2 regions of the Streptomyces sp. NPDC048516 genome follow, and region 2 is predicted to be linked to the other one. Evidence: riboswitches for the same ligand, from Rfam matches in the RefSeq annotation. Region 2 holds a riboswitch; the other holds the start of a gene.
The links. A riboswitch is a leader RNA that binds a small molecule or an ion and turns the genes downstream of it on or off. The one in region 2 is predicted to bind ZMP and ZTP.

Region 1: it holds a riboswitch for ZMP and ZTP, as region 2 does, so the genes downstream of both, ACGFR7_RS19740 (bifunctional 5,10-methylenetetrahydrofolate dehydrogenase/5,10-methenyltetrahydrofolate cyclohydrolase) here and glyA (serine hydroxymethyltransferase) in region 2, are expected to answer to the same signal.

The regions. Positions count from the first base shown of each region.
Region 1 covers NZ_JBICWS010000009.1:135,179-151,090, reverse strand. The annotation lists gene ACGFR7_RS19765 (S-(hydroxymethyl)mycothiol dehydrogenase) at 1-778, opposite strand, end outside; gene ACGFR7_RS19760 (bifunctional 3-phenylpropionate/cinnamic acid dioxygenase ferredoxin subunit) at 1,041-1,361, shown strand; gene ACGFR7_RS19755 (NAD(P)/FAD-dependent oxidoreductase) at 1,358-2,524, shown strand; gene ACGFR7_RS19750 (hypothetical protein) at 2,572-2,904, opposite strand; partial or broken gene ACGFR7_RS19745 (SDR family NAD(P)-dependent oxidoreductase) at 2,966-3,150, opposite strand; gene ACGFR7_RS19740 (bifunctional 5,10-methylenetetrahydrofolate dehydrogenase/5,10-methenyltetrahydrofolate cyclohydrolase) at 3,255-4,112, opposite strand; ZMP/ZTP riboswitch at 4,133-4,221, opposite strand; gene ACGFR7_RS19735 (hypothetical protein) at 4,369-5,436, opposite strand; gene ACGFR7_RS19730 (hypothetical protein) at 5,599-5,988, shown strand; gene ACGFR7_RS19725 (hypothetical protein) at 6,055-6,276, shown strand; gene ACGFR7_RS19720 (SPFH domain-containing protein) at 6,380-7,696, shown strand; gene ACGFR7_RS19715 (benzoate/H(+) symporter BenE family transporter) at 7,850-9,157, opposite strand; gene ACGFR7_RS19710 (hypothetical protein) at 10,102-10,536, opposite strand; gene ACGFR7_RS19705 (TetR/AcrR family transcriptional regulator) at 10,683-11,315, opposite strand; gene ACGFR7_RS19700 (cytochrome P450) at 11,429-12,619, shown strand; gene ACGFR7_RS19695 (ferredoxin) at 12,624-12,839, shown strand; gene ACGFR7_RS19690 (methyltransferase family protein) at 13,045-13,674, shown strand; gene ACGFR7_RS19685 (PE-PGRS family protein) at 13,955-14,776, shown strand; gene ACGFR7_RS19680 (zf-HC2 domain-containing protein) at 14,991-15,380, opposite strand; gene ACGFR7_RS19675 (sigma-70 family RNA polymerase sigma factor) at 15,430-15,912, shown strand, end outside.
Region 2 covers NZ_JBICWS010000002.1:145,014-160,925, forward strand. The annotation lists gene ACGFR7_RS04525 (isocitrate lyase/phosphoenolpyruvate mutase family protein) at 1-112, opposite strand, end outside; gene ACGFR7_RS04530 (carboxymuconolactone decarboxylase family protein) at 175-717, opposite strand; gene ACGFR7_RS04535 (PLP-dependent aminotransferase family protein) at 765-2,246, shown strand; gene ACGFR7_RS04540 (GNAT family N-acetyltransferase) at 2,462-3,007, opposite strand; gene ACGFR7_RS04545 (Ig-like domain repeat protein) at 3,434-9,025, shown strand; gene ACGFR7_RS04550 (hypothetical protein) at 9,286-9,705, shown strand; gene ACGFR7_RS04555 (glutathionylspermidine synthase family protein) at 9,720-10,910, shown strand; gene ACGFR7_RS04560 (FAD-dependent oxidoreductase) at 10,954-11,808, opposite strand; gene rocD (ornithine--oxo-acid transaminase) at 11,923-13,128, opposite strand; ZMP/ZTP riboswitch at 13,258-13,349, shown strand; gene glyA (serine hydroxymethyltransferase) at 13,391-14,668, shown strand; gene ACGFR7_RS04575 (cytochrome P450) at 14,727-15,912, opposite strand, start outside.

The DNA.
Region 1 (15,912 bases), on a different contig from region 2:
CGGGGCGGCCGACCGCGTCGATCACCACATCCGCGCCATGGCCCCCGGTCAGTCCGCGCACCGCCTCGATGGGGTCCGTACCACGGGAGTTGACGGTGTGGGTGGCCCCGAAGCGGGTCGCGCCGTCCAGCTTCCGGTCGTCGATGTCGACCGCGATGACCCGGCGCGCACCGGCGATCGACGCACCGGCGATCGCCGCGTTGCCCACGCCGCCGCAGCCGATGACGGCGACGGTGTCTCCGCTGCCCACCGCGCCGGTGTGCACGGCCGCGCCGTACCCGGCCATCACTCCGCAGCCGATGAGGCCGGCGGCTTCGGGGCGGGCATGGGGGTCGACCTTGACCGCCTGCCCGGCGGCGACCAGGGTCTTCTCGGCGAACGCGCCGATGCCGAGCGCGGGGGCGAGCGGGGTGCCTCCCCGCAGGGTCATCGGCTGGGTGGCATTGCCGGAGTCGAAGCAGTACCAGGGCCGTCCGCGACGGCAGGACCGGCAGGTGCCGCAGGGCGCCCGCCAGGCGAGGACGACGTAGTCGCCAGGGGCCAGGGCGGTCACGCCGGGGCCGACCGCCTCGATGACACCGGCCGCCTCGTGGCCGAGCAGGAAGGGGAACTCGTCGTTGATCGCACCGTCCCGGTAGTGCAGGTCGGTGTGGCAGACCCCGCAGGCCTGTACGGCGACGAGCACTTCTCCGGGGCCGGGATCCGGCACCAGAATCGTCTGCAGCTCGACGGGTGCGCCTTGTGCCGCCGCGACGACGGCACGGACTTCGTGTGGCATGCCCTACCCCTCAGTGTTGCGCAGTGCACGACTGGTTGCGCGATGAGAGACATAGTGGGAACGCCGGATCGGCAGCGTCAAGGGGTACACCCGCCCTCTTGGCAACGGACTTACGACGCCGCGGCTCCGGCACCGCGGCATGGTTCCGGCAATTCCGGGGAGCGCTTGACGCATCCGCCTGCCATCGGGATTCTGTTGCGCATAGCGCTTCATCGTGCGCACCGCGAAACTCGATGATACCGAACAGTAACAGGGGGGTCCTGTGATTCCTGTCTGCCCTCTCGCCGACCTGCCGACCGGCGAGTCCGTACGCATCGACACCGCACCGCCGATCGCCGTCTTCCACGCCGACGGGCAGCTCTACGCCATCGACGACACCTGCACCCACCAGGACGCCTCGCTGTCCGACGGCTGGCTGGAAGGGTGTCTGGTCGAATGCCCGCTGCACGCCGCCTCCTTCGACCTGCGCACCGGAGCGGCGACCTGCCTGCCCGCCCGCCGGGCGGTGCGCACCCACCCCGTGACCGTCCAGGACGGCATGATCTACGTCCAACACGCCGCCGAGGAGGGCACCGCCGCATGAAGTCGGTCGCTGTCATCGGGGCCTCGCTGGCGGGTCTGTACGCCGCCCGGGCCCTGCGTTCCAAGGGATTCGACGGCCGCCTGGTGATCGTCGGGGACGAGTGCCACCGCCCCTACGACAGGCCCCCGCTGTCCAAGGGTTTCCTCACCGGCACCACCACCGACCAGGGTCAACTCGCCCTGGCCGACGCCGAGGAGATCGCCGAGCTGGATGCCGAATGGCTGCTGGGCACCCGGGCCACCGGGCTCGACACCGGCGGGCGCACGGTGCTGCTCGACGGCGGCCGCTCCCTGACCACCGACGGCGTGGTGCTCGCCACCGGCGCCACCCCACGCCTCCTCCCCGGCCCGATGCCCGCCGGAGCCCACACCCTGCGCACCCTCGACGACGCCCAGGCGCTCCGCGCGGATCTGTCCTCGTCGCCGGCCCGGGTCGTGGTGATCGGCGGCGGCTTCATCGGCGCCGAGGTCGCCTCGTCCTGCGCCGCCCTCGGCCATGACGTCACCGTGGTCGAGGCCGCCCCGCTCCCCCTCGTCCCCCAACTCGGCCACGCCATGGCCGAGATCTGCTCCGCCCTCCATGGGGACCACGGCGTCACCCTGCTCACCGGAACCGGTGTCGCCCGGCTGCACAGCGGCGGCACCGAAGACCGCGTCACCGGGGTCGAACTGAACGACGGCCGGCTGCTCCCCGCCGAGGTGGTCGTCATCGGCATCGGGGTGCGCCCCCGCACCGGCTGGCTGACGGACTCCGGACTGCCGCTCGACGACGGCGTGCGGTGCGACGCGGGCTGTGTCACCCCGCTGCCCGCCGTCGTGGCCGTCGGCGACGTCGCCCGGGTGAACGGCGTGCGCGCGGAGCACTGGACCAGCGCCACCGAACAGGCTGCCGTCGCCGCGCAGAACCTGCTGGCCGGCAGCACCGTCGCCACCCACCGCAGCCTGCCGTACTTCTGGTCCGACCAGTACGGCGTACGCCTCCAGTTCGCCGGCCGGCGGCTGCCCACCGACACCCCGCGCATCCTCGAGGGCTCCCCCGACGACCGCAGCTTCCTCGCCTGTTACGAACGGGACGGGCGCACCACCGCGGTACTCGCCCTCAACCGCCCGCGCCCTTTCATGCGCCTGCGCCGCGAACTCGCCAACCAGGCGCTCACCGCCTGACCTCCGCCCGGGAGGGCGCCGCCCCAAGGGCTTGCCGGACCGGCGGATCACACCGGCGGTGCGGGCGCCCGCTCGCGAAGGATGGTTTCCACGGCCTCGGCGTCGTCCGGCGTGATGAACGGACGGACGTAGCGGCCAAGATCGAGGATCAGCGCGTGCTTCTTCGAGAACCGCCCCGGGTCCAGGCTCGCCCAGTAGCGCGGATGGGCGGTCCCCCAGATCCGGGCCTGCCCGCTGAAGGCGCCGATCTCCACCCGCCGGACCGCGCGAATCGAGCGGTAGCGGACGGTCTTCGTGCCCCACGGGAAGTAGTAGCCGCGGATGCGCAGGGCGTCGGAGGTGCACTCGATCCAACGATCCCGGTAAAGGGTGTCTGCCATCGTCGCCTCAGCCTTTCGCGCCGTCACGTGCCTCGATACGGAAGGAGGGTACGTCGCCGCCGGGGTCGGCCACCGTCACGTCGGAGGGATGGGCCGGCGCTCCGGTCACCTCGGCGAGACGGTGCGGCGGTTCGGTCCGGCGGCCGGAGATCACCGCCTGGCGTCCGGCCGCCCGCAGCAGCCGTGCCGTAGCGGCACCGATGCCCGAACCGCCCCCGCCACGATGACAACTCGCTGCTCCGTCATGGTCGTTCACGCCCGGAGTGACCACCACCCTCGCGATCATACGGACGATCACCGCAGGCCGGGCGGACGCTTTCGGCCCCTTACGGAACTTTGACGCGCGGCGGTCAGGCCGTCTTCGTCATCTGGGCGGTGGCGGCATCCACGGTCTGGGTGAGCAGGGTGGCGATGGTCATCGGACCGACGCCGCCGGGGACCGGGGTGATCAGGGAGGCACGGGTGCACGCCGAGTCGAAGTCCACATCACCGACGTTGCCGGGGTTCGAGCCGGCGTCGATCACGACGGCCCCGGGCTTGAGGTGTTCGCCGCGCAGGAACCGGGGCCGTCCCACGGCGGCGACCAGGACATCGGCGTCCTTGGTGATCGACGCGAGGTCGGTGGTGCGGGAGTGGCAGTAGGTGACCGTGGCGTCGCGGGCGAGCAGCAGCATCCCGACGGGCTTGCCGAGGATCGCGCTGCGCCCGACCACGACGGCATGCTTGCCGGCCAGGTCGACGTCGTAGTGGTCCAGGAGGCGGAGGATGCCGCCGGGCGTGCAGGAGGCGAAGCCGTCCAGGCCGAAGCTCATCGCGGCGAAGGAGTGGCAGGTGACGCCGTCGACGTCCTTCTCGGGGGCGATGGCCTCGAAGGCGGCGCGCTCGTCGATGTGCGGCCCGGCCGGGTGCTGGAGCAGGATGCCGTGGACGTCGGGATCGTCCGACAGCGCGGTGATCGTGTCGACCAGCTCGGCGGTCGTGGTGGCGGCGGGGAGCGCGACATGCCGGGAGCGGATCCCTGCCTTCTCGCACCGTGCGCGCTTCATGCGGACGTACGTCACCGAGGCGGGGTCGTCACCCACCAGCACGGTGGCCAGACACGGGGACGTTCCGGTCTGCCGGGTGAGGTCCGCCGCGCGTTCCGCGGCCTGTTCGACGATACGACGGGCCAGTGCGCTGCCGTCCATGAGGCGGGCGGTCGGGGTCATCGGTGCTCCTGAGCGTCGTGTCGGATCGCCCAGGCGCGCGGCACCGGCCAGGAGTGGCCGAGCCGCTCCCCGGTGGTACTCCACCCAAGCGCCAGTCACGGCTCGGCGCCCACTCTAATCGACGCCCGAGGCCGGAGGCCAAAGGCCGGACTCCGGACGCCCGGACACCCCTGGAAGCGGTCCCGGGGCATCAGCTGCGCCACGCCCACCGGGTGCCTCAACCGCCGTGCGGGCACCGGGGAGGCGGCCGGGCTCGTCAGACACCCCCTTGGCCAGGGGCCGAGAGCGGCGGTGTGGAGGAGGTGGTGGCTTCCCACTGGCTGAGGATGCCGTCCCAATCATGCTGGGCGGCGGTGATGGCACTGGCATCCCAGGTGGCATGGGAGGCCTGTTGATACTGCTGATGCGGTGAAGGTTGCTGATGCTGATGCAGTGAATGTTGTTGGTTCTGCTGTTGCTGGTGCTGGTGCTGGTGCTGCTGCATGTGATGCGGATGCTGCTGTACGTGTTGCGGGTGCTGTTGCGGATGCTCCTCGTACACCCGGTAGTCCTGGTGCTCCTGGTAGTCCTGGTACTCCCGCTGGTCTCGGTAATTCGGGTACTGCTGTTGCTTCCAGGGCTCCTGCTCGTAGGGCTCGCGCGGGGGCTGCGGCGGTCGCTCGCGCCAGGCCGAAGGGGTGCTCTCGTGCTGCGGGGCGGGCGGGAGATGGGCCAGCCGGCGGTGCCGGCCGGTGCGGTCCGGCGGCGGCGACTGCACCGGCCGGCTTTCGGCGGCGAGCTGTTGTGCGCGGGCCACGAGGAGCCGGACATCGAGCCCGAGTTCGGTGGCAAGCGCGGTGAGGTCAACTCCGCTGTGCCAGCCGCTCATCAGGACCGCGTCCAGCGCCGGCGCCCAGGCCGGCTCGTGGGGCTGGGGGGCATGGGGAGGCTGGGGGGCGGCAGCAGCCGGCGCCGCTGCCGGGCCCACGGGCTGCGCCGCGGGGGGCGTCGTGGACTGTGTCGTGGGGGGTGTCGCGGAGGGCGTGGCGGTCTGCGGGCCGGGGGGCTGCTCGCGCGTGGTCTGGGCGAGCAGGCTCTTGGCGACCGCGCGGGCGTCCTCCTTGCCCACCGTGCGGCGGGCCAGGCGTACTTCGCGCTCGTCCAGGCCGAGCAGCTCCGCCACCACCGCGTCGCTGCCCACGGTCACGGCGAAGGCGGCCAGGGTCCGCGAGCGGCGGGCCTCGGCCTCGTCGAGGAGCCCCTGCGTACGGCGTACCTCGTCATCGCTGGTGCAAAACGCCTGTGCGAGTACGGCATGGCGCTCCCACAACTCCCTCGGTTCCATGACTGCGACAACGTTTCCTCGCCCGGATTGGACTGCTTCCCGGCTATAGATCACTGCATAAGGTGATATTCGAGAGAGATACGCCCTTGCCTTCACGGCGGACGTACGTGCCGCGGTAAAAATACGCAGTGACCCCAGGGCGGAAGAATCGTTTCTACGGCCATGAGCGACCCCTCTTCCGGCACCGTCGCAGGCCACGGACGAACCCCCCTCCCCCGCACCGGGCAGATGCCGCGGTGGATCACCGCGGACATCCTCCGGCAGACACCGGTGTACGCCGGGCTGGTGAAGCAGTGGACGGAGCGCGCCGCCACCGTGCCCGGGGTTGCCGATCCGGAGTGGCAGCGGCTGGTCTCCTACCGCGCGCTGATGGAGGAGACCGAGACCGCCCTCACGGCCCTGCGGCCCCATCGCGCGCCAGATGTGCTGCCGCCGCCGAGGAAACAGGTCCCTGCGGCCCGTTCCGCCTCGCCCGGACGCCTGAACCCGGTGCCGGGGCCGACAGCCCCGGCAGCGCGGACTGAAGCGCCGCCCCGGCCGGAGTACCGTTGAGTTGTCGAGGAATTCCCGCTGCCAGGTCTTGCCCCGGCAGCGGCTTTGACCAGCGACGGAGCCCGGGTGAGCGCGACGGATGACACGGACTTCAGCCCGATCGGGGTGATCGGGCGGGTGACCGTCTCCATCCCGGCCGACGGCCCCGGCGAGGTGCTGCTGCCCGTACGCGGCGGGACCGAAGCCTTCGCCGCCTGGTCCCGCGAGCCCATCGCCCGTCATACCCAGGTCATCGTGGTGGACCACACCTCGGCGCGGTCGGTGATCGTCGCGCCGCTGCCCGCGTGACCGGGCCGTCCCGAAGACCGCGGCCGGCCACCTGAGCACTCCCTTCCCGTGGCCGCCTCCGCACACCGGCCGGGGCCGGTCGCAACGGACCAGGAGCCTTCCGATGTTGTTCTGGCATGTTCCTGCGCCGAACGAGGCGCTGTTGATCTCCGGCTCGAAGCGCCGGACCGGGGACGCCCAATTCCGTATCGTCACGGGCCATGGCTGCTGGGTCATGCCCGTCAAACAGAAGGCGAGCGTGCTGGCGCTGTCGCTGCGGGAGGCGGAGATCTCCGAGGACTGCGTCACCCAGCAGGGCATCCGGATCGGGGTCCGGGCGGTCGCCGTCTTCAAGGTCGGTGACGACCAGACGTCTATCGCCAACGCCGCGCGCCGCTTCCTGGACGAGCAGGCCACCATGGAAGAGCTGGTGGGCCGGATCTTCGCCGGTCACCTGCGCTCGATCGTCGGCGGGCTGACCGTCGAGCAGATCATCCGGGAACGGGACCGGGTCGCTCAGGAGGTCAAGGACGGCAGCCATTCCGAGATGGAGAAGCTCGGCATCGTCGTCGACGCCCTGCAGATCCAGGAGATCGCCGACACCTCCGGCTACATCACCAATCTCGCCGCCCCGCACGCCGCGGCGGTCGCCAGCGCGGCCCGGATCGCGCAGGCCAAGGCCGACCAGGAAGCCACCGAGCGGGAGCAGCAGGCGGCGGCCCTCAAGGCGGAGTACGAGCGGGACACCGCGATCAAGCGGGCCGGATTCCTCGCCGAGACCGAGCAGTCCAACGCCCGCGCCGCGCAAGCGGGCCCGCTGTCGCAGGCCAGGGCCTCGCAGGAGGTCATCGAGGAGCAGACCGCGCTGGCCCAGCGGCAGGCCTCGCTCGCCGCCCAGCGACTGGAGGCCGAGGTGCGCCGTCCGGCGGACGCCGAGGCCTACCGGCTGCGCACCCTGGCGGAGGCACAGCGTGACCAGGTCCGCTTCGAGGCGGACGCCCGCGCCTACAGCGAGCGGACCCTCGCCCAGGCCCGGGCCGACGCGAACACGGCCCTCGCGGGCTCGCTGCGGGACGGCAACCAGGAGCTGATCGCCGCCAATCGCACCATCGAGAACCTTCCCGCCCTCGCCAAGGCGGCGGCCGAGGGCCTGTCCGGTTCCCGGCTCACCGTCCTCAACGGCACCGACGGGATCAATGAGATCGCCTCCGGCATCGTCGGCGAGGGGCTGGCCATTCTCGACAGCCTCAAGAACGGAACCACCGCGCCCGGCTCGGCTCCCCCGCTCGCCGACGGTGCGGGGCGGCTGCCGCAGAAGGTGACGAATCTGAAGCGGGACGGCACCGGGCCCGCCCCCGGCTCCGGCTCCGCCCCCGGCTCCGGCTCCGCCCCCGGCTCCGGCTCCGGCTCCGGCTCCGGCTCCGGCTCCGGCTCCGGCTGATCGTTCCCGTAATCCCGCCTGCGTACGGCGGATGGGACCGCGCCTGCCGGCCGGTGGGCTACCGGACACGGAGGGTGTCCAGCGACCCGGCGGCCCGTCGGCTTGCAGCGCCCGGCCGGCCCGCCACCGGCCTCCGGTGAACGGCGGCTCGGGTCAGGCGGCGGATTTCTCGGACGTACCGCGCCACCGGGTCAGGACGAGATGGGCGATGACCCCGAAGAGCAGTCCCCAGAAGGCGGAGCCGATGCCGAAGAGGGTGACGCCGGAGGCGGTGGCGAGGAAGGTGATCAGGGCTGCCTCGCGGTCCTTCTCCTCCTTCACCGCACCGGTCAGGCCGCCGGCCAGGGCGCCGAGCAGCGCGACTCCGGCGACCGCCGCCACGAGTTCCTTGGGCAGTCCCGCGAAGAGCACCACCAGCGTGGAGCCGAACGCCCCGATGAGGAGGTAGAACGCTCCGCAGGAGACTCCGGCCACGTAGCGGCGCCGGGGGTCACGGTGGGACTCGGGGCCGGTGCAGATCGCGGCCGTGATCGCCGCGAGGTTGATGGCGTGCGAGCCGAACGGGGCCAGCAGCGTGGAGATCAGGCCCGTCGAACCGATCAGGAGGCGGTCCTTGGGCCGGTAGCCGGACGCGGTGAGGACCGCCATCCCCGGCGCGTTCTGCGAGGCGAGCGTCGCCAGGATCATGGGCACCGCGATACCGACGAGCGAGGCGAGCGAGAAGTCCGGGGTCGTCAGGACCGGCTTGGCCAGCTGGATCCGGTCCAGGTGGATGTCCAGCCGGTTGCTTGCCGCGCCGGCAAGGACGCCCGCCGCCAGGGCGACGAGGACGGCGTACCGCGGCAGCCACCGCTTCGCCAGGAGATAGGCGAGCAGGACGGAACCGGCTATGAGGGGTGCGGTCTTGAGGGAGGTGAAGACGCCGGTGCCGAACGAGAACAGGATGCCGGCGAGCATGGCGGAGACGACGGCGGCGGGCACCTGCCGCATCAGCCATCCGAACACCCCGGTCAGACCGACCAGGGTGATCACCAGTCCGGTGATGAGGAAGGCCCCGATGGCTTCCGCGTAGGAGTACGCCCCCAGGCTGGTGACCAGCAGGGCGGCGCCCGGTGTCGACCATGCGGTGATCACCGGCATCCTGGTGCGCAGGCTGAGCGCGATGCAGGTCAGGCCGCTGCCGATGGAGATGGCCCATACCCAGGAGCTGGTCTGGGCGGTGTCGAGATGCCCGGCGGACGCCGCCGCGAGCACGATGACGAGCGGGCCCGAGTACGACACGATGACGGCCACGAAGCCTGCCAGTACGGCGGACAGTGAGGCGTCACGCAAGAGGCCGGGGCGGCGGCCGGGACCGGCGGCCGGAGGTGCGTCGGCACCTTCCGGGGCCGTGGCGCCGGTCTGCGAGGAGGAGTCCGGCGGTGCGGCCTCGGGGTGGGGGGTGGGCGTCCTGGAACTCAACGGTTGTCCTTAGCGGCCTTTTCACGGGCCTGTTCGGGGTCGGATGCGAGGTCTGCGGGGCTTTCCGGGCCGATGGACAGGCGCAGTTGTCCATCGGCGGGCACTACCCGGTCCTTCGAAGGCGCGGCGGTGACCGATCAGGTATCAGCTCTGCGCGGCGCCCAACGACGTGACACGGAGAAGGAGTTGCGGAACTCGCCCGGGAATGCGGGCGGTGCAATGATCCGTGAGTCCGGATTTCCGGGAAGTGAGGGAGGCAGCTGGCCGGAATACTGAAGTCTTGGGATTCCTGTTCCCGGCGGGCGTTGCGCACCGTTCCGGGAACGTCTCCCCGCTGGCCGCCCAATGCCTGACGGGCCCGTTTCTCCGGTAACCGTCCCGAAGTTGAGCATAAGACAGACTTCCCCCTTCTCACTCCTCAGGCAGGTTCCCGGGATACCGTGCGCCGGGGCATTCCAGGCCGGCGCACGGCCACCCATACGTCGCGACGGGCCAGAATCCAAACCATTGAAAATGGGCAGCACAAAGCGAGTGCACTCGCAGAGGCGAGTTACCCATGGGTTTGTTGGCCGACGCACGGGTCAGGTGCGTTCTCCGCAGCTGGGGCCGTTCCCCCGTCCCCGTTGGTCGCAAATCCCCCATTCGCGATGTGACAGCGCAATCCTGCCACTCCGCACGACTTATGACAACGATTCACCGGAATCCGAAAACGTTGAACGGTGAAGCGTGACGGGGTGGACGGGCGGAATGCATTCTTCCCATTGCCGGGCACTCCCGCCGGGTCCTGCACCCCTCAACACCCCGGCCCCGCCCGAGCCACGGAGGCCGGCGGAAAACGGCACATGACACGGCATGCGGCACGACATGTGACACGGCGTGTGACACGGCATGCAGAAGGCCCGGGATCACGATCCCGGGCCCACCGCATGACCGGCCGACAGTTCCTACAGGAGGCCGAGCAGGCCGAGGCCGAGCAGGCCGTCCCTGCCCAGACCGTCCCTGCCCATGCCGTCCTTGCCCATACCGTCCTTGCCCATGCCGAGTCCGTCACGCCCGTTGCCGTCGCGCCCCGCGCTGTCGCGGTCATAGCCGCTGTCACGGCCGAAGCCGTCGTCACGGGCGCCGACGTGGCCGTAGCCGTCGTGGCCACCGTGACCGAAGCGGCCATGGCCGCGACCGTGGCCGTGGTGGCGGTGATGATGCCGGTAGTGATGCCGGTCGCCGTAGTGGCCCCTGTCGCAGTGGTGCGAGTAGCACTTGGCGCTCTGTGAGCTGCTGGGGACCGGGGTTGCGGCGGTGGCAGCGCCTGCCGTCGGCACCACCAGGGCAGCCGCGGCCAGACCGGCCACGGCAAGGCCGCGAGGGATCGAAGGGAGCATGTTTCCACCTTCACTCGACTCTGCAGAAAAAGAATATTCTCTGCAAAAGTGACAATAAGGGTAGTTCTACCCATCTCCCCGCGACCCGCCGCAGAGTCACTGGAACGCAGCACGCACCCCAACGGCCCACGCCTTGGCCCTCTTGTTCACTCCGGAATCCGGCCCCTTTCCCCGGTCACCGCCCCGTCGGCCTGCGGCAGGCTCTCCAGGAGGCCGCCCAGGGCGCCCACCACGAGCCGGCACACCGTGTCGGGATCGGCGCTCGCCAGCGGCTCCTTGCCGACCACCACACGCATCAGGCCAATTCCCAGCAGCCAGGACAGTGCCAGATCGCCCCGCAAGGTCCCGGTATCGGACTCGGAGAGTGTGGCGAGCACCGCCGCGTACTCCTCCCCCAGCCCCCGCAGCGCCTCCGCGATCTCGTCACTGCCGCCGATGGAGCGCAGACACACCTCCAGCGCGCGGTCGGCACCCTCCTCCCGGCCGCCGGCCAGCATGCCGCGCAGCGCGACCTCGAACAGCCGCTCGGCGGGAGTGGTGCGCAGCTGCTCGTGGCCGCCACGTGCCATGACTTCCCCGAACAGCGCCCGCTTCGAGCCGAAGTAGCGGAACAGCAGGGCCTGATTGGCCCCGGCGCGGGCCGCGATGTCGCGCACCGTCGCCCGTTCGTAGCCGCGCTCGGCGAACAGCTCCGACGCGGCGTCGAGCAACCGCAGCCGGGTGCCCTCTGCACTACGGCGGTATGTGCTCTCCGCGCCGTGCTGCGGGGACTCCGCCATCGCCACGCTCCTCTCCGTTGGCCCGTCAGGATGACGGCCACAATCCATCGTTGACCGGCCCGAGGGGGGCGTCCTACCTTATGTAAGCAGGTGCTTACACAAGGGAGGTCACCTTGACCACAGCCGACACAGCACCCCTCTCCTACCCCTTCAATGTCCCCGAGAGCCTTGAGCTTTCCGAGGAGTACGAGCACGCCCGTAACCGTCCGGGGCTGCTGAAAGTCCGGATGACGTACGGCGAGCCGGCCTGGCTCGTGACCCGGTACGCCGAAGCCCGGTTCGTCCTCGGCGATCAGCGCTTCAGCCGCGCCGAGGGTGTCCGGCACGACGAGCCCCGGCAGTCCGAAGGGCGACGCGACAGCGGCATCCTGGGCATGGACCCGCCCGACCACACCCGGCTGCGCACCCTGGTGGCCAAGGCCTTCACCGTCCGGCAGGTCGAAAAGCTCAGGCCGCAGGTCAAGCAACTGGCGAACGGACTGCTCGACGAGCTCGCGGCGGCGGGGCCGCCCGCCGACCTGGTGGACCGTTATGCGCTGCCCATCCCCGTCGCGGTGATCTGCCGCCTGCTCGGCGTCCCGGCCGAGGACCGGCCGCGGTTCCGGGTCTGGAGTGACGCCGCGCTGTCGACAAGTTCCCTCACCGCGGCGGAGTTCGACGCCAATCAGGAAGAACTCCGCGCCTATATGCGGAAGTTGATCGAGGAGCACCGGCGCGCGCCGCAGGACGATCTGATGACGGCGCTCATCGATGCCCGGGACGTCAACGACCGGCTGTCCGAACTCGAACTCGTCGACCTGTGCGTGGGCATCCTGGTCGCCGGGCACGAGACCACGGCCACGCAGATTCCCAACTTCGTGCTGGCGCTGCTGGACCACCCGGGCCAGCTCACCCTGCTGCGCGAAAAGCCGGAGCTGATCGGCGGGGCAGTGGAGGAGCTACTGCGCTTCGTACCGCTCGGCAGCGGCGCGAGCCAGCCCCGTTACGCGACGGAGGACGTCGAGGTCGGCGGGACGCTGGTGCGGGCCGGGACTCCGGTCCTGGTGGCGGTGGGCGCGGCCAACCGGGATGCCCTGCGCTTCGACTCACCGGGGACGCTGGACATCTCGCGGGCCGGGACCCAGCACCTCGGATTCGGTCACGGGGTCCATCACTGTCTGGGCGCGCCGCTGGCCCGGCTGGAGCTGCAGGAGGCGCTGATCGCCCTGATCACCCGGTTCCCTGATCTGCGGCTGGCGGGCGATGTGGTGTGGAAGAGCGAGATGCTGGTGCGCGGCCCCCGGGTCATGCCGGTGGGGTGGTGAAGGGATGACCTGGAAGCTGGAGATCGACCCCGGGCAGTGCATGGCCTCGGGATCCTGCGCCGCCATCGCGCCGGACCTCTTCGTTCTGGACGGCACGCATTCCCGTCCGCTCAAGGAGCAGATCGACGAGGACGAACGCGCGCTGGACGCCGCCGATGTCTGCCCGGCCGTCGCGATCACCGTACGGGACGGGGAAAGGGTCGTCGGGCCCCGGCCGTAGGGAGAGGGAGGTGCCGTCAACCTCCTGGGGCCGGCGACCGGGCTCCTCCGGGATGCGGGTGCCCGCATCCCGGAGCGGCCCGCGCCGGCGGGCGTGGTGCCGGCAAGGTGCCCATCCGTAGCGAAGGGCCTCCACCCGTAGGTGGGCCTCCGCTTCAACCCGTGGGTGGTGGTGATCCGCGCTGCGCGCGGCGCAGTCTGAGGGCATGGGCTCACTGCACTCCCTCCTCGTCACTTTCACCAACTGCTGCGTCACGGTCTTCCTCGTGGCCTGGATCGCGGGCGCTCTCTACTTCGGGGTGCGGAGCAAGAACGGTCCGCGCGGCTGGCTGCGCGGCCTGGGCGCCACCTTGCCCCGGCGGGTTCTGCTGATCGCGGGCGCCTGCGCGTTCTGCGTGCTGGTCGGGCGCGTTCCGCACTCCTTCTGGCGCCACTTCCAGTACTGGCAACCGGAACTCGCGCTCCCGGGCGCCCTGCTCGCGCTCGCCTCCACCGCGCTGCTGCTGTGGGCCCGCTGGGTCCTGGGCACCATGTGGGCCGGCATCCCGATGCTCAGGGAAGACCACGAGCTACGCACCGACGGCCCCTACCGGCTGGTCCGCCACCCCATCTACACCGGCCTCCTCGGCCTGATCATCGGCGGGATGCTGGCCTGCGGCTTCGGTATCTGGATCGTCTACCTGGCGATCGCCGTCCCCTGGCTGCTGCGCCGGGTCCGGATCGAGGACGGCATGATGGCCGGTCAGTTCGGCACCGCCTACGAGGCTTACCGCGCCCGCGTCCCGGCGCTGATCCCGTGGACCCGCCCCGTATCTCCGCACGGTCGTGGCGGGTGACGGGGCCAGTGAACTACCGCCCCGGGAGCGCCCCGCGCCGTGGGCCCTGGGACCCGTGCCCTGGCCCCGGGACCTGTGTCCTGGGCCCTGGGCGCCCTGGGCCCCCGTCGGCCTAGAGCTGGTCCCGGCCGCTGACCCAGTCCCGAGGTCTACCCCGGCTCCCTCCCCCGGCCTTCGTGCTTGCCCGGGACACGGACACGAATTCCTCGTCCGGCAGGTAAGTGCACGTCGGGGCCCCTCTCGCTCCGCCGCGGGGCAGGGGTGCGACGATGGGCCTGTCATGGATGCGGGGCAGGTTCTCAGGGGGCTACGCGCCGCGGTGTTCGCGGTCGTGTGTGTGCTGCTCGCCGCGCTGGGACACATGGTGATGTCGGATGCCGTGGTTCCCGCGTGGATGCTGCTCGTCGCCGGGGTGGGGACCGCGGCCGGTGCCTGGTGCTGCGCGGGCCGGGAACGCGGGCCGCTGCTCGTGGGGGTGCTGACCGTCGGCACCCAGGCGGCCTTGCACAGTGCCTTCTCGTTGGGCCAGGCGGTCGCCGGTTCCGGTGGCGACGAGAGCTCACTGGCGCGCCGGTGGGCGGAGACCTGGCTGTGCGGGGCGGAGGGGACGCAGCTCTCCGGGCATGGCAGCGCCCGGTTGATCCAGCTGATGCATCAGCAGAGGGCGGCCCTGCCCTCGACGGACGGCGCGAGCCACCTGCGGAACATGGCCGGCATGGGGCACATGGAGCATATGGGGCACACGGGCTCCATGAGCGGCATGGATGCCATGGACGGCATGAGTGGCATGAGCGGCATGGCCCACGCGGGTCAGATGCCGGGGATGCACGGCAGTGCCACCGGCATGCTGGCGGCACACCTGCTGGTCGCCCTGCTCAGCGCGGGGTGGCTGTGGGGTGGCGAGCGGGCGGCCTTCCAGCTCGTACGGAGCCTGTCGGCCTGGCTGTTCGCGCCGTTGGTCCTCGTCCTGCGGATCCTGCTGCCCGATCCGCGGCCCGCCGTCCGCGCCGCCCGTCAGGAACCACGGCGTGCGGTGCGGCAGTTGCTGCTCGCCTATACGAGATCGTTGCGGGGTCCACCGCAGGAGCCGGCTGTCGGCTGACAGCACGGTCGAACTCCAGAGCCGGGGGACGGCCGGGTGCCGAGCGCACCCGGCGACGTCCCGGCTCCGACTTCACCGGTCCCCGCCGCGCGCGGCGACCGGATCATGCGAAGGACTCCAGATGATGATTCCTGTCCGGATGCCGGTGGTACCGCCGCCCGCATCCCTTCCCGGCGTGCCGGCCTACGGAGGCGGGCGCCCGCCGGCCGCCGCGTCAACCGGCGGGTGTACCGCCGGTCTCCGCCGTGCCGCAGCCCACCGTGCCGCAGCCCACCGTGCCGGTGCCTGCCGTGCCGGTGCCAGCCGTGCCGGTGCCTGCCGTGCCGGTGCCTGCCGTTGCGGTATCTCGCATGCCGGAAATCGCCGGTCCTGCGGAGACCGCACGCAGACGGGCGAGCAGCTCCCCCGCGGCCGCCGGGTCGTCCGCGGGGTGCGCGGCGGCGCGGTCGAGGCCGGTCGTCAGAACCCGTACCCGCGCGTCCCAGCGCCGGCAGTCCCGGCAGCCGGCCAGATGGTCGTCGAGCCGGCCGGGGGTGAGCCCGGGAGGCAGTTCCTCGCCGTCGAGGCGGGCGGAGAGTGCCGTACGGATGCGCGAGCAGAGCATGCTCCCATCCTCCCCGAAGCACGGCGGCGCGGCGAGGGGCGGTCGCGGGATGCGGGATGACGAGGCGGTGACGGGCTGGGCGCTGGCCGCCCGTACCGGGGACGAGCGGGCCGTCGAGCAGTTCGTGCGGGCCACGCAGCTCGATGTGCGGCGCTATGTGGCGCATCTCAGCGGTGATCCGCAGGCGACCGACGATCTGACGCAGGACACCTATGTCCGGGCGTTGCGCAGTCTGCCGCAGTTCGAGGGCCGGTCGTCGGCGCGGACCTGGCTGCTGACCATTGCCCGGCGGGTCGTGGCGGACCGCATCCGGTCCGTGGCGGTGCGGCCCCGGCTGGCCGCGACGGACGACTGGCAGACGGCCGCGGAGCGGGTGCAGCCGCGGGGTGTGCCGGGATTCGACGAGGGCGTCGCGCTGGCCGAGCTGCTGGCGGCGCTGGCCCCACAGCGGCGGGAGGCGTTCGTGCTCACGCAGTTGCTGGGGCTGCCGTACGCGGCGGCGGCCGGGGTGATGGGCTGTCCCGTGGGGACC
Region 2 (15,912 bases):
CCGGGAAGCCGGCGTCCGCGAACACCCTTGCGCTGTCGGCATCCCAGGGGCCGGGGAGGACCAGCGGCAGCCGGGGCCCGTGGTGCAGCGCGCGCAGCGCGGTGGCTGTCACGGGGCGGTCCGCGGCGGGGCGGTCCGCGGCCGGGCGGTCTGTCACGGGGCGGTTGGTGGCGGTCATGCCTGGCCCGGGGGCATGCGGGTGGACACGCCGAAGCGGTTCCAGGCGTTGATGGTGGTGATCAGCGCGATCAGGTGGGCCAGTTCGGCCCGGCCGAAGTGGCCGGCGGCGCGGTCGTAGACGGCGTCGGGAACGAAGCCCTCGGTGAGCAGGGTGATGGCTTCGGTGAGGGCGAGGGCGGCCTGCTCCTTGGGGGAGTAGAAGTCGGCGGTCTCCTCCCAGGCGTTGAGGAGGTAGATCCGCTGCTCGGTCTCGCCGGCCGCACGGGCGTCCTTGACGTGCATGTCCAGGCAGAACGCGCAGTGATTGAGCTGCGAGGCACGGATCTTCACCAGCTCGACCAGCGCCGGGTCGAGGTCCTTCTTCGCCGCCACCTCCAGCGTGATCATGGCCTTGTAGACGTCCGGCGCGAGCTTCGTCCAGGGCAGGCGGGGGCCGTGCCGGTGTTCCGGCTGCGCCACCCCAGCTGTGTGTGCGGCCTGAGCTGCCGAAGTGGTCGGTGGGGGCGGTGCTGCCTGCTGAGCTGTCAGTGTCGTCATGTTTACGACGCTACGACGGCAATGGCATAGCTGTATGGTCCATTCCCATGGAGAATTCATGGGCCACTTTCGGGCGGGATCTGCACCTGGACCTCACCGGTCCCGGCGGTCTGCGGGCCGCGCTGCTGCGGGCGCTGCGGGACGCGGTACGGTCCGGGCGACTGGCTCCCGGCACCCGGCTGCCCTCCTCCCGCTCGCTCGCCGCCGACCTCGGCATCGCCCGTAACACCGTCGCCGACGCCTACGCCGAACTGGTCGCCGAGGGCTGGCTCAGCGCCCGTCAGGGCTCCGGCACCCGCGTCGCCGAGAGGGTCCTGCCGCGGGCCACGCCGCCCGCCGCCCGGCGCTCCCCCGGCCCCGGCCCCGGCCCCGGCCCCGGCCCCGGCCCCCGCCCGGCCGACCGCGCCGACCGGCCGCGCTTCGTCCTCACCGCGGGCACCCCCGACGTCTCCGCCTTTCCCCGCACCGCCTGGCTGGCCGCCGCCCGCCGTGCGCTGACCACCGCCCCCAGCGAGGCCTTCGGCTACAACACCCCCTACGGCCGCCCCGAGCTGCGTACCGTCCTCGCCGACTACCTCGCCCGCGCCCGTGGCGTACGTGCCGACCCCGACCGCATCGTCATCTGTGCCGGTTTCATTCAGGGGCTGGCCCTGCTCAGCCGTGTCCTGGGCACCGGGCGGCTGGCCGTCGAGTCGTACGGCCTCGACTTCCACCGCGCCGTCATCACCCGCGCGGGCCTGCGCACCGTTGCGCTCCCCGTGGATGAACGCGGCGCCCGCACCGACGAGCTGGCCGCCCTCGACGACGTACGCGCGGCCCTCCTCACCCCCGCCCACCAGTTCCCCACCGGCGTACCGCTCCACCCCGACCGCCGGGCGGCCGCCATCAACTGGGCGCGCGCCACCGGCGGGTTCATCCTGGAGGACGACTACGACGGCGAATTCCGCTACGACCGCAAGCCCGTCGGCGCCCTCCAGGGCCTCGACCCCGATCACGTCGTCTACCTGGGCACCGTGAGCAAGAGCCTCGCCCCCGCGCTACGGCTCGCCTGGATGGTGCTGCCGGAACGCCTGGTCGATCCGGTGCTCGCCCTCAAGGGCACCGGCGAATGGCAGTCCGGGGCGCTGGACCAGCTCACTCTCGCCGAGTTCCTGTCCTCCGGCGCCTACGACCGCCATCTTCGCGGTATGCGGCTGCGCTACCGGCGCCGCCGCGATCAACTGGTGGCCGCCCTGGCCGACCACGCATCCCAGGTCCGTGTCTCCGGTATCGCCGCCGGCCTGCACGCCGTACTGGAACTCCCGCCCGGCACCGAACAGGCCACCCTCCGGGCCGCCCGCCGGCAGGGTCTCGCCCTGGACGGCCTGAGCCGCTTCCACGACCCGACCGCCCCACCGGCCTCCCGCGACGCACTGGTAGTGGCTTACGGCACCCCGCCCGACCACTCCTTCGCGGGAGCCGTGGACGCCTTGCTCAGGGCGCTGCCATCGGGGGAGCAGGAGCCGGGGGAGCAGGAACCGGGGGAGTAGCGGCCGGGGGGGGCAGGAGGCGAGAGGCGCGGAGAGGGCGCACGGGACACGGATACGAGAGGCAGACGCGGGATACGGGACACCCGGATACGGGACCCCCGGGGTACGGGACCCCCGGGGTACGGGACCCCCGGGGTACGGGACCCCCGGGGTACGGGACCCCCGGGGTACGGGACCCCCGGGGTACGGGACCCCCGGGGTACGGGACCCCCGGATCACACCTCCCGTACGAACGACACCCGGTCGAGCCCCGGCCCGTCGTAATCCTCGTGCACCGGTACACCGCGGTCGTCGAACCGGTCGCCCGGCTCCAGCCGGAAGCCCATACGGGTGTGGTACGCGATGGAGTCGCGGTTGTCGGGGCTGGTGATGCAGCGGACCTGGCTGCGGCCCGCCGTGCGGGCCGTGGCGAAGAAACGGTCGTAGAGGGCGCGGCCGATGCCGTCCCTCCGGCCCTGCGGGCATACCCCCACGAAGTGGATGTAGGCGGTTCTGGGGTCCGTCTGGGAGAGGAACCCGATCAGAAAGGCGTGCAGGGTCCCGTCCGGGCGCTCGACCAGGAAGCTGGTGTCGGCGAAGTGCTGCAGAAAGAGGCGCGGTACGAGCAACTGACGCTGCAGTGCGCCCGCCTCACCCCCCAGGCCACCCCACCACTCGGCCAGGGCCACCTGGAGCCGTGGGTGGTCCGCGGAGGTGGGACGGCGCAGCGTCAGCCCGCCGGGCAGCTGCCCCGGCACCAGGGCAGGTTCAGGCTCAGTCATGGTCACGTCCTCAGGTCGACGGCACGCCGTCATCGGCAACTGCGCTGTTGTGCAACAGCGTTGCAGGTGGTGCGGCACCGGCTCGCGGCGAGGTCCTGCGCCGATCGCGCGTCACCGGTACCGACGCCCGTCACCTCAGCGCCCCGCAGCGCGCGCCGCGAGGCGCCGTGCGAGCCGCTGCGCGCTGGGCCATTCAGGGCAAATGCGCGGGACGGCTATGGCGCGTCGTCATGATTCGCGCGCCTACTGGTGCTATCGACCGGCGGGTTGCCGGCCTGACGGAGCACACCGGTACCCAGATGCGAATCGCCGCCGGGAGTAAAGACCGGTCCTGCGCCCCAGGTTGATGCCCACTTCCCGCAGAGCGACATGCGCTACGGGGAGCTGAACGGCCCGCCATCATCACACCTTCCGGAGGGCCATTCCATGGCACCCACCTTCACCTTGGCATCCGCATCACCAAATCCAGCAGTCTTCGGGCAGCCGGTCACCCTGACCGCCACTGTCATCCCGCTAGGGCTCGGCACACCCACCGGCACGGTCACCTTCGTCGTCACCGGCGGGCCCACCGTGACGGGCACACTCGTGGGTGGCACCGCGACCGTCACGGTCAACGGGATCAGCGTCGGCTTCCATACCGTCACCGCGACTTACAACGGCAGCGCGCAGTTCTCGCCGTCCAGCGGCTTGGCCTCCGTAACGGTGGGCAAGGCGTCGACGACCACGACCGTCACCTCGTCCCCCGACCCGTCGACCTTCGGGCAGCCGGTGTCCATCACCGCCACCGTCGCGCCGGTCGCGCCAGGGGCGGGCACCCCGACCGGCACGGTCACCTTCGTCATCGGCGGTGGCGGGGGCGGCACCCTGACGGGCACGCTCTCGGGCGGCACCGCGACCGTCACCACCAGCAGTCTCAGCGTCGGCACACATGCCATCACCGCGACCTACAACGGCAATGCCCAATTCAATGCGTCCGCCGGTACCGACACACAAACGGTGCAGGCGACCCTGCTGCCGACGACCACCACGGTCACTTCGTCCCCCGATCCGTCGGTCTTCGGGCAGGCCGTGACCTTCACGGCGACCGTTGCCCCCGTCCCGCCCGGTTCGGGTACCCCGACCGGCACGGTGACCTTCGTGATCTCCGGCGGCCCCACGCTGACGGCACCGCTCTCGGGCGGCACGGCGAGCGTCACCACCAGCGGCCTCAGCGTCGGCTCCCATACGGTCACGGCGACCTACAGCGGCAGCGGCACCTTCGCCGGGTCGAGCGGCACGGACACCCAGACCGTCACCAAGGCCTCCACGACGACCACGGTGACCTCGGCCCCCGACCCGTCGGCAGTCGGCCAGCCGGTGACGTTCACGGCGACGGTGGCCCCGGTCTCGCCGGGCGCTGGCACTCCGACCGGCACGGTCACCTTCGTCATCAGTGGCGGCCCGACGCTGACCGGCACCCTCTCCGGGGGCACGGCGAGCGTCACCACCAGCGCCCTGTCCCCCGGTACGCACACGGTCACCGCGACCTACAGCGGCGACGGCAACTTCAACGCCTCCAGCGGCACGGACACGCAGACGGTCGGGCAGGCGGCGACCACCACCACGGTCACCTCCTCGCCGGACCCGTCGGTCGTCGGGCAGCCGGTGACGTTCACGGCGACGGTGGCCCCGGTGGCGCCGGGTGCGGGTACGCCGACGGGCACGGTCACCTTCGTCATCAGTGGCGGTCCGACGCTGACCGGCACCCTCTCCGGGGGCACGGCGAGCGTCACCACCAGCGCCCTGTCCGCCGGTACGCACACGGTCACGGCGACGTACAGCGGTGACGCCAACTTCACGGGTTCGGTCGGAACGGACACCCAGACCGTCCATCAGGCGGCGACCACCACCACGGTCACCTCCTCGCCGGACCCGTCGGTCGTCGGGCAGCCGGTGACCTTCACGGCGACGGTGGCCCCGGTGGCGCCGGGTGCGGGTACACCGACGGGCACGGTCACCTTCGTCATCAGTGGCGGTCCGACGCTGACCGGCACCCTCTCCGGGGGCACGGCGAGCGTCACCACCAGCGCCTTGTCGGCCGGTACGCACACGGTCACGGCGACGTACGGCGGTGACGCCAACTTCACCGGCTCCAGCGGTACGGACACCCAGACCGTCAACCAGGCGTCCACGGTCACCACGGTCACCTCCTTCCCCGACCCCTCCGTGACGGGGCAGACGGTCAACTTCACCGCCTTCGTCGGGCCGGTGTTCCCCGGCGGCGGGGTGCCGACCGGGACGGTCACGTTCCTCATCACCAACGGGGTCACGACGGTGACTCTCAGCGGCACCCTCGACGGCGCCGGCGTCGCCACCGTCAGCACCAACGGACTGGTCACGGCAGGCGTTTACACCGTCACCGCGACCTACAGCGGCGACGCGAACTACACCGGCTCCAGCGACACCGACACCCAGACCGTCAACCAGGCGGCGACCACCACCACGGTCACCTCCTCGCCCGATCCGTCGCTCGTCGGGCAGCCGGTGACCTTCACGGCGACGGTGGCCCCGGTCGCGCCGGGTGCGGGAACGCCGACCGGCACGGTCACCTTCGTCATCAGCGGTGGCCCGACCCTGACCGGCACCCTCTCCGGAGGCACGGCGAGCGTCACCACCAGCGCCCTGAGCGCCGGCAGCCACACGGTCACCGCGACCTACAGCGGCGACGCCGACTTCGCCGGTTCGGTCGGTACGGATACCCAGACCGTCAACCAGGCGGCGACGACCACCACGGTGACCTCGTCGCCGGACCCGTCGGTCTTCGGTGAGCCGGTGACCTTTACGGCGACGGTGGCTCCGGTGGCGCCGGGTGCGGGTACGCCGACGGGCACGGTCACCTTCGTCATCAGTGGCGGCCCGACGCTGACCGGCACGTTGTCCGGGGGCACGGCGAGCGTCACCACGAGTGCGCTGAGCGTGGGCTCACACACGGTCACGGCGACGTACAGCGGCGACGCCAACTTCACCACGTCCAGCGGTACGGACACCCAGACGGTCAATCAGGCGGCGACGACGACCACGGTGACGTCCTCCCCCGATCCGTCCGTGGTCGGTGAGCCGGTGACGTTCACGGCGACGGTGGCTCCGGTGGCGCCCGGTGCGGGTACGCCGACGGGCACGGTGACGTTCGTGGTGACGGACGGCGTGACCACGGTGACGCTGACCGGCACGCTGAGCGGCGGTACGACCAGCGTGGCCACAAGTGGGCTGGTGACCGCGGGCGTTTATGCGGTCACGGCGACGTACAGCGGTGACGCCGGCTTCACGGGCTCGGTCGGTACGGACACCCAGACGGTCGGTCAGGCCTCGACGACCACCACGGTGACGTCCTCCCCCGATCCGTCCGTGGTCGGTGAGCCGGTGACGTTCACGGCGACGGTGGCTCCGGTGGCGCCCGGTGCGGGTACGCCGACGGGCACGGTGGTGTTCGTCATCAGCGGTGGCCCGACCCTGACCGGCACCCTCTCCGGGGGCACGGCGAGCGTCACCACGAGCGCCTTGAGCGTGGGGACGCATACGGTCACGGCGACGTACAGCGGTGACGGCAACTTCTCCTCCTCCAGCGGCACCGACACGCAGACGGTCGGCCAGGCGGCGACGACCACTACGGTCACGTCCTCGCCGGACCCGTCGGTCGTGGGTGAGTCGGTGACCTTTACGGCGGCGGTGGCTCCGGTGGCGCCGGGTGCGGGTACGCCGACGGGCACGGTGGTGTTCGTCGTGACGGACGGGGTCACGACGGTGACGCTGACCGGCACGCTCAGCGGTGGCACCACCAGCGTGACCACCAATGGCCTGGTGACGGCGGGCGTTTACGCGGTCACGGCGACCTACAGCGGTGACGCCGGCTTCACGGGGTCGGTCGGCACGGACACGCAGACGGTCGGTCAGGCGGCGACGACCACTACGGTCACGTCCTCGCCCGACCCGTCGGTCGTGGGTGAGTCGGTGACCTTTACGGCGACGGTGGCTCCGGTGGCGCCCGGTGCGGGTACGCCGACCGGCACGGTGACCTTCGTGGCCACCGACGGGGTCACCACGGTGACGCTGACCGGCACGCTCAGCGGTGGCACCACCAGCGTGACCACCAATGGCCTGGTGACGGCAGGCGTTTACACGGTCACGGCGACCTACAGCGGTGACGCCAACTTCACCGGCTCCAGCGGCACGGACACGCAGACGGTCGGCCAGGCGGCGACGACGACCACGGTTACGTCCTCGCCCGACCCGTCCGTGGTCGGTGAGTCGGTGACCTTTACGGCGACGGTGGCTCCGGTGGCGCCGGGTGCGGGTACGCCGACGGGCACGGTGGTGTTCGTCGTGACGGACGGGGTCACCACGGTGACGCTGACCGGCACGCTCAGCGGTGGCACCACCAGCGTCAGCACCAGCGGCCTGGTGACCGCGGGCGTCTACACGGTCACGGCGACCTACAGCGGTGACGCCAACTTCTCCTCCTCCAGCGGCACCGACACCCAGACAGTGACCCAGGCATCGACCACCACCACGGTGACCTCGGCTCCGGACCCGTCCGTGGTCGGTGAGTCGGTGACCTTTACGGCGACGGTTGCTCCGGTCGCGCCGGGCGCGGGTACGCCGACGGGCACGGTGACCTTCGTGGCCACCGACGGGGTCACCACGGTGACGCTGACCGGCACGCTCAGCGGTGGCACCACCAGCGTGACCACCAATGGCCTGGTGACGGCGGGCGTTTACTCCGTCACGGCGACCTACAGCGGTGACGCCAACTTCAACGGCTCGGTCGGTACGGACACCCAGACGGTGACCCAGGCGGCGACGACCACCTCGGTCTCGTCGTCGCCCGACCCGTCCGTGGTGGGTGAACCGGTGACCTTTACGGCCACCGTGGCTCCGGTGGCGCCGGGTGCGGGTACGCCGACGGGCACGGTGGTGTTCGTCGCGACGAACGGGGTCACCACGGTCACGCTGACCGGGACCCTCAGTGGCGGTACCACCAGCGTGACCACCAGCGGCCTGGTGACCGCGGGCGCGTACACGGTCACGGCGACCTACAGCGGTGACGCCAACTTCACCGGCTCCAGCGGCACGGACACGCAGACGGTCGGCCAGGCGGCGACGACGACCACGGTCACGTCCTCGCCCGACCCGTCCGTGGTCGGTGAGTCGGTGACGTTCACGGCGACGGTGGCGCCGGTCGCACCGGGTGCGGGTATGCCCACGGGCACGGTCACCTTCGCCATCACCGGCGGTCCGACGCTGACCGGCACCCTCTCCGGGGGGACGGCCAGCGTCACGACCAGCGCGCTGAACGCGGGTACGTTCCCCGTCACCGCGACGTACAACGGTGACGCCAACTTCGCGGCGTCGAGCGGCACCGACACGCAGACGGTCGCTCAGGCGGCGACGACCACCACGGTCACGTCCTCGCCCGACCCGTCGGTCTTCGGGCAGACGGTGACCTTCACCGCCACGGTGGCGCCGGTCCCGCCCGGCGCCGGCACGGTGACCGGCTCGGTCGTCTTCGTCATTGACGGTGGCGGGGGCGGCACACTGACCGGCACCGTCTCCGGCGGCGTCGCCACCGTCACCACCAGCACGCTTGACGCGGGTGTCCACAACGTCACCGCGACCTACAGCGGCGACGTCAACTTCACCGGCTCCAGCGGCACGGACACCCAGACCGTCAGCCAGGCCTCCACGACCATCACGGCCACCTCGTTCCCCGACCCCTCCAACTCCGGCGACACGGTCGCGATCCTCGCGTTCGTCTCGGCGGTGGCGCCGGGCAGCGGCGTCCCGACCGGAACGGTCAACTTCACCGTCACCGACGGTGTGACCACCATCAACCTCAACGGCACGCTCGACGGCTCCGGTGTCGCCGCGGTCAGCACCCCGCTGACCACCGGCGTCTACATCATCACGGCGGTCTACGCCGGTGACACCAACTTCACCGGCTCCAGCGACACCGACACCCAGACCGTCCTCGCGGGCCCCTGACCCCCCGTCCCCTACCGCACCACCATCCACAAACCGCACCACCATCCACAGTGCCGGGCCGTCCTCCCCGAGGGCGGCCCGACGCCCGTCTTGCGTGTCCGCCGCCGCACCGGCCTCCCGCCTTGCGGCGGTCCCAAGGGGGACGTCTACGCTGGCTCCGCTCCAACGGATGTTCCAGAAATCCAGATGTTCCGGAGCTTCAGAGTCCCAGAGACTCAGATGTTCCAGATGTTCCAGATGCTCACGGGGGAAGGCAGAACATGGCAGAGAAAGCACGTCGGCGGCTGCGGTCGAGCACGGTGATACTGGGCGGGATGGGGGCCCTGGCGGCCGCACTGACGTCCTGCGGCTCCGAGCCCGACAAGCGCTGTGTGGACCGCAACAGCTACGACACCCTCAAGGGCTACCGCATCGTCGACTCCAAGAACTGCGCGGCAGGCGGCAGTTCGTCCTCCGGAAGCAGTGGCACCGGAAGCACCGCAAGCGGCGGATACGGCACGAAGGGCCGAGGCGGCACCGGGGCCAAGACGCCCGTCGACGGCCAGTGGTACTACGACCCGAACAACGCCGGCGGCAAGTACGCCGACGAGGGAACCTTCAGCAAGACCACGGCCGTCAACCGGGGCGGCTTCGGCTGCTCCGGATCGGGCGGCGGCCGGCACGGCTCCTTCGGCGGCTGAGCGGACCGAACGGCATGGAACGCCACACCATCGAACCCCGCCCCGGCTGGCAGCAGACCGTTGAGGCGCAGGGCCTGATCTACCCCCTGACCCGCTACCCGGACGACTCGCTGCGCCCGTACTGGGACGAGAGCGCCTACTACTCCTTCACCCTCCCCGAGGTCGAGGCCCTGGAGGAGGTCGTCGAGGAACTGCACGGCATGTGCCTGGCCGCGGCCGCGCACCTCGTCGAGCACGACCGCCTCGCCGACCTCGGCATCGAGGACCCGCGGCTGGCTCGCCTGGTCGCCGAGTCCTGGCGCCGGCGCGAGGAACTTCCCTCCCTCTACGGGCGGTTCGATCTGCACTACGACGGCAGCGGCCCGGCCAAGATGCTGGAGTACAACGCCGATACGCCGACCTCACTGGTCGAGGCGGCCGGCCCGCAGTGGTTCTGGATGGAGGAACGCTTCCCCGGCGCCGACCAGTGGAATTCGCTGCACGAGCGGCTGGTGGCGGCCTGGAAGCGGCAGGCCCAGCTGCTGCCGCCCGGCGCGCCGCTGCACTTCGCGCACTCGGCGGACGATGAGCTCGGCGAGGACCTGATGACCGTCGCCTACCTGGAGGAGACGGCGCAGCAGGCGGGCCTGGAGACGGTCACCATTTCGATGGAGGACATCGGCTGGGACCGGCTCTCCGGCCGCTTCGTCGACCAGCGGCTGCGCTTCATGCGGGCCTGCTTCAAGCTCTACCCGTGGGAGTGGCTGGCCACCGACGACTTCGGCCCGTTCGTCCTGGACACCCTCGACAACGGCGGCGGAACGGGCTCCACGCTCTGGATCGAGCCCGCCTGGAAGATGCTGCTCTCCAACAAGGCGCTGCTGGCAATCCTGTGGGAGCTGTACTCGGGGCATCCGAACCTGCTGCCCGCCTACCTCGACGGGCCGCGCGAGCTGGCGCACACCCGCGGCTACGTCGCCAAGCCGCTGCTCGGCCGGGAGGGCGCCGGTGTCACCCTGCACGAGCCGGGCGCCGAGCCGGTACTGCGGGGGCCCGACGACCCCTGCTGCTACCAGGAGTTGGCTCCGCTGCCGGACTTCGACGGCAATCGGGTCGTCCTCGGCGCCTGGGTCGTCGAGGACGAGTCGGCGGGCCTCGGCATCCGGGAGTCGGCGGGGCCGGTCACCGATGAATACGCCCGCTTTCTGCCGCATGTGATCCGCTGAGGCGGCGGCCCGGCGCGCGGCGGGGACGCCGGTCGGGCCGCCGCTATGCGTCGCGGTCATGGCCGCGGTACTGCTGTGCGGCGGCGGCCATCCTGCGCTTGAGCGGGGGCGAATGGTTGACCACCCGCATCCCGGTACGCATCCCGGCCGGCACCGCTCGGCCGATGACCGGCTTGTGGACCGGATCGCTTCCCCGCATCTGCGCCAGGGATTTCCTGACCGCCTCGAAGCCGTAGTCGATCATCTGCGTCTCGTAGTCGCGGACAGCCGCCATCAGCGGCACCTCGCGGTCCCGGGCCGAGACCAGCTTGGCGCACAGCAGCTCGGCATCGCGCAGCGCGGTGTTCGCTCCCACCCCGCGGCCCGGCGTCATGGTGTGGATGGCATCGCCGATCAGGGTGACGTTGCTGGTGGCCCGCCGCTCGATGGGGACCGAGGTGCGGATGTTGAGGGGGAAGCAGGTGGACGGGTCGGCCAGCTCGGACAGTTTGCGCAGCCGGGCGTCCCAGGTGCGGGTGAGCTCGACCGTGAGGTCGTGCAACTGCCGGCCGTTCATCCCAAGGACGCCGGCGGGCAGGTTCCGTGCCGCGCCGCCGAACCCCAGCATGATGTAGTCGCGGGTGTTGTCGAACTGCAGGCCGGGCCAGGTGTCGAGCAGTGCGGCGTCACTCGCGCCGATGCCCTGGCGGGGCCGGCCCCGCTCGTCCCACGGGAACTGCATGACGTGGCCGAGGGCGGTCAAGCGCCCGCCCCGGCTCTTGGTCAGCCGGCGTACATCGGTAAGGAATGCGGTGAATTCCACGGCCGGCAGGTGCAGTTCCCCGGGTGTCCATGCCCGTCCGGCAAGCATGCGGCGGGCTTCGTGGATGAGATCGTCGGCCGAGCTGAGCTGAACCACTCCGCCCGGGAACTCCACGAACGTGCCCGGCTCGTCGCCCCGGCCTCACTTCTGGCCTGAGGGCTGTCCCGTGGGAGGACGGCACACGGCGGCAGCGCGCGTCCGGCCCCGGTCTCATCCCGCCAGCACCCCCCGCAGCTGTTCCAGCCCCCAGTCCAGGTCCTCCTTGCTGATCACCAGCGGCGGGGCGAGCCGGATGGTGGCGCCATGGGTGTCCTTGACCAGCACCCCGCGCGCCAGCAGCCGTTCGGAGATCTCCCGTCCGGTGCCGCGTGACGGGTTGATGTCCACTCCGGCCCACAGTCCGCGGCCGCGCACCGCGTCCACCGCGCCGCCGCCCACCAGCAGTCCCAGCTCGCTGTGCAGATGCTCGCCGAGCTCCACGGCCTGCTGCTGGAACTCACCGGTCCGCAACATCGCCAGCACCTCCAGCGCCACCGCGCAGGCGAGCGGGTTCCCGCCGAACGTCGAGCCGTGCTCGCCGGGCGCGAAGACGCCCAGCACCTCGCGGGAGGAGACCACCGCCGAGACCGGCACCACCCCGCCGCCCAGCGCCTTGCCCAGCACATACATGTCGGGCACCACGCCCTCGTGCTCACAGGCGAAGGTCCGGCCGGTGCGGCCCAGCCCCGACTGGATCTCATCGGCGATGAACAGCACGTTCCGGCTGCGGGTGAGCTCCCGTACGCCGGCCAGATAGCCCGGCGGCGGGACCAGCACCCCCGCCTCGCCCTGGATCGGCTCCAGCAGCACCGCGACCGTGTGGTCGTCGAGGGCGGCCTCCATCGCGGTCAGGTCGCCGTACGGGACGATCTCGAAGCCGGGGGTGTACGGGCCGAAGCCTGCGCGGGCCTCTGGGTCGGTGGAGAAGGAGACGATGGTGGTCGTCCGGCCGTGGAAGTTGTGGTCCGCGACGATGATCTTCGCCTGGCCGTCCGGGACGCCCTTGACCTGGTAGCCCCACTTACGGGCCGTCTTCACCGCGGTCTCGACCGCCTCGGCGCCGGTGTTCATCGGGAGCACCAGCTCCATCCCGCACAGCGCGGCCAGCTGCGTACAGAAGTCGCCGAACCGGTCGTGATGGAAGGCGCGCGAGGTGAGGGTGACCCGTTCCAGCTGGGCCTTGGCCGCGTCGAGCAGCCGGCGGTTGCCGTGCCCGAAGTTCAGCGCGGAGTACCCGGCGAGCATGTCCAGGTAGCGCCGGCCCGTCACGTCCGTCACCCAGGCACCCTGGGCGGTGGCCACGACGACGGGCAGCGGATGGTAGTTGTGCGCGCTGTGGGCCTCGGCGGCGGCGATGCTGCGTTCCGTGGACGTCACCGGTGACTCCGTTCGGTAGACCGTGCGGGGCGCGGGCACTGCCGCGCCCCTCTCCATTGTCGCGCCGGCCAGGAGCGACGGGCCTGCGAAGATCCGCCGGACAGGGGCCGGGGGTGTCCTAGACTCTGCGGTGCGCACCGCGACTGGCGTACGGGGAAACAACCTCGAGGAAGCGGTGTGCGGCCACCACCACGAGGTGCCGCCCCGCCTGGGCACCCCGGGACCACGACCGGATCACCGATCGACCGCCCCGGAGGACGCCATGTCCCAGTCCCTTCCCCTTTCGCATCCCGCGCTGAGCGCCGCCGACCCCGAACTCGCCGCGCTGGTGGGCGCCGAGGAGCAGCTCCAGTCCGACACCCTGCGGCTGATCCCCAGCGAGAACTACGTCTCCGCCGCCGTCCTGGAAGCCACCGGCACCGTCCTGCAGAACAAGTACAGCGAGGGGTACGCGGGCCGTCGCTACTACGAAGGCCAGCAGAACATCGACCGCGTCGAGACGCTGGCCGTGGAGCGCGCCAAGGCCGTCTTCGGCGTGGAGCACGCCAACGTCCAGCCGTACTCAGGCTCGCCCGCCAACCTCGCCGCCTACCTCGCCTTCGCCGAGCCCGGCGACACCGTGCTGGGCATGGCGCTGCCGATGGGCGGTCACCTCACGCACGGCTGGGGAGTGTCGGCCACCGGCACCTGGTTCCGCGGCGTCCGGTACGGCGTACGCGCCGACACCGCGCTCATCGACTTCGACGAGGTGCGCGAGCTCGCCCGCAAGGAACGCCCGAAGATCATCTTCTGTGGCGGCACCGCCGTCCCGCGCACCATCGACTTCGCCGCGTTCGGGGAGATCGCCCGGGAGGTCGGCGCCGTCCTCGTCGCCGATATCGCCCATATCGCCGGTCTGATCGCGGGCGGCGCCCACCCCTCGCCCGTCCCGCACGCGGACGTCATCTCCACCACCACCCACAAGACCCTGCGCGGCCCGCGCGGCGCCATGCTGATGTCCCGGGCGAGCCACGCCAAGGCGGTCGACAAGGCCGTCTTCCCCGGTCTGCAGGGCGGTCCGCACAACCACACCACCGCCGCCATCGCGGTCGCCCTGCGCGAGGCGGCCGCCCCGTCCTTCCGTGACTACGCCCATGCCGTCGTCGCCAACGCCAAGGCGCTCGCCGAGGCGCTGCTGGCCCGTGGCTACGACCTGGTCTCCGGTGGCACCGACAACCACCTGGTGCTGATCGACCTCACGTCGAAGGACGTGCCGGGCAAGGTCGCCGCGAAGGCGCTGGACCGGGCCGGCATCGTCGTCAACTACAACACCGTCCCCTTCGACCCCCGCAAGCCCTTCGACCCCTCCGGCATCCGCCTCGGCACCCCGTCCCTCACCTCCCGCGGGCTGGGCACGGACCGGATGCCGCTGGTCGCCGAGTGGATCGACCGCAGCGTCCAGGCCGCGGCGAAGGGCGACGAGGAGGCGCTGGCGGTGATCCGTACGGAGGTCGCGGAACTCATGGCGGCCTACCCGGCGCCGGGGCTCGCGACGGCCTGAGGCCCGGGGTGCGGCGGCTCACCCGCTGAGCACCGGCGGCCTCACCGGCTGCCCGTGATCAGCCGGTGAGCCGGACCGGCAGGACGTGGGTGCTGTTGCCGATGAAGCTCGGGTGCGGCGGCAGCTCCGCGTCCGGGACGGCGAGGTCCAGCGCCGGATACCGGGTGAACAGCGCCTCCAGGGCGACGGTCGCCTCCAGCCGGGCCAGCGGCGCGCCCAGACAGTAGTGCGGTCCGTGGCCGAAGGAGAGGTGCCGGGCGGCGGGCCGCCGGGTGACGTCGAACCGGTCCGCGTCGAGGCCGTAGGCGTCCGGGTCCTGGCCGGCCGCGGAGTAGGAGGCCAGCATCGGTGTCCCGCGGGGGACGACCGTGCCGCCGATCTCCAGGTCCCGGACCGGGTAACGGAACGGGAAGTGGGCGACCGGGCTGTCGTAGCGCAGCGTCTCCTCGACCACGTCGTCCCAGGTGGCCCGCCCGTTGCGCACCAGCTCCAGCTGCCCGCGGCCGGTGCACAGGGCCCGCACCGCGTTGGTGATCAGGTTGAGCGTGGTCTCGTGCCCGGCAATGATCATCAGTAGCAGGGTGCCGACCAGTTCCCGGCCGCTCAGCCGGTCGCCGTCCTCCTCCTGGGCGGCGAGCAGCGCGCTGGTCAGATCGTCGCCCGGGTCCGCCCTCCGGGCCTCGGCGACCTCGGCGAGGACGGCGATGATCTCGCGGTGGGCGGCCTGTGCCTCGCCGGCCGTGCCGGTCGTGCTCACGATCAGGTTCGACAGCTCGTGCAGCCGGTCGCGCAACGCGACGTCCACGCCCAGCAGTTCACAGATCACGCTCATCGGCAGGGGGTAGGCGAAGTGCCGGCGCAGATCCACCGTGCCGTCGGCCGCGGCGGCCCCCGGCAGCGCGTCCAGCAGCCCGGCCGTCAGCTCCACCACCCGGGGCCGCAGCGCCGCCACCCGCCGCGCGGTGAACGCCTTGGTCACCAGGCCGCGCAGCCGCCGGTGTTCGGCCCCGTCGGCCGTGGTCATCCCGTCGACCGTGGCGAAGGTGGCCAGCGGCCAGCCGGGCGGCACGGTGCCGTCGTGCAGGGCGGCGAAATGGCAGGCGTTCTTGGCGACTTCGGGGTGGGCAAGGACCTCGCGCAGCACCTCGTGACGGGTGACGGCGACCGCGGGCACCTCCCCGGGCAGCAGGACGGGGACCACCGCACCGGCCGCCCGCAGCAGCGCATCGGCCGCGGCCCGGCCG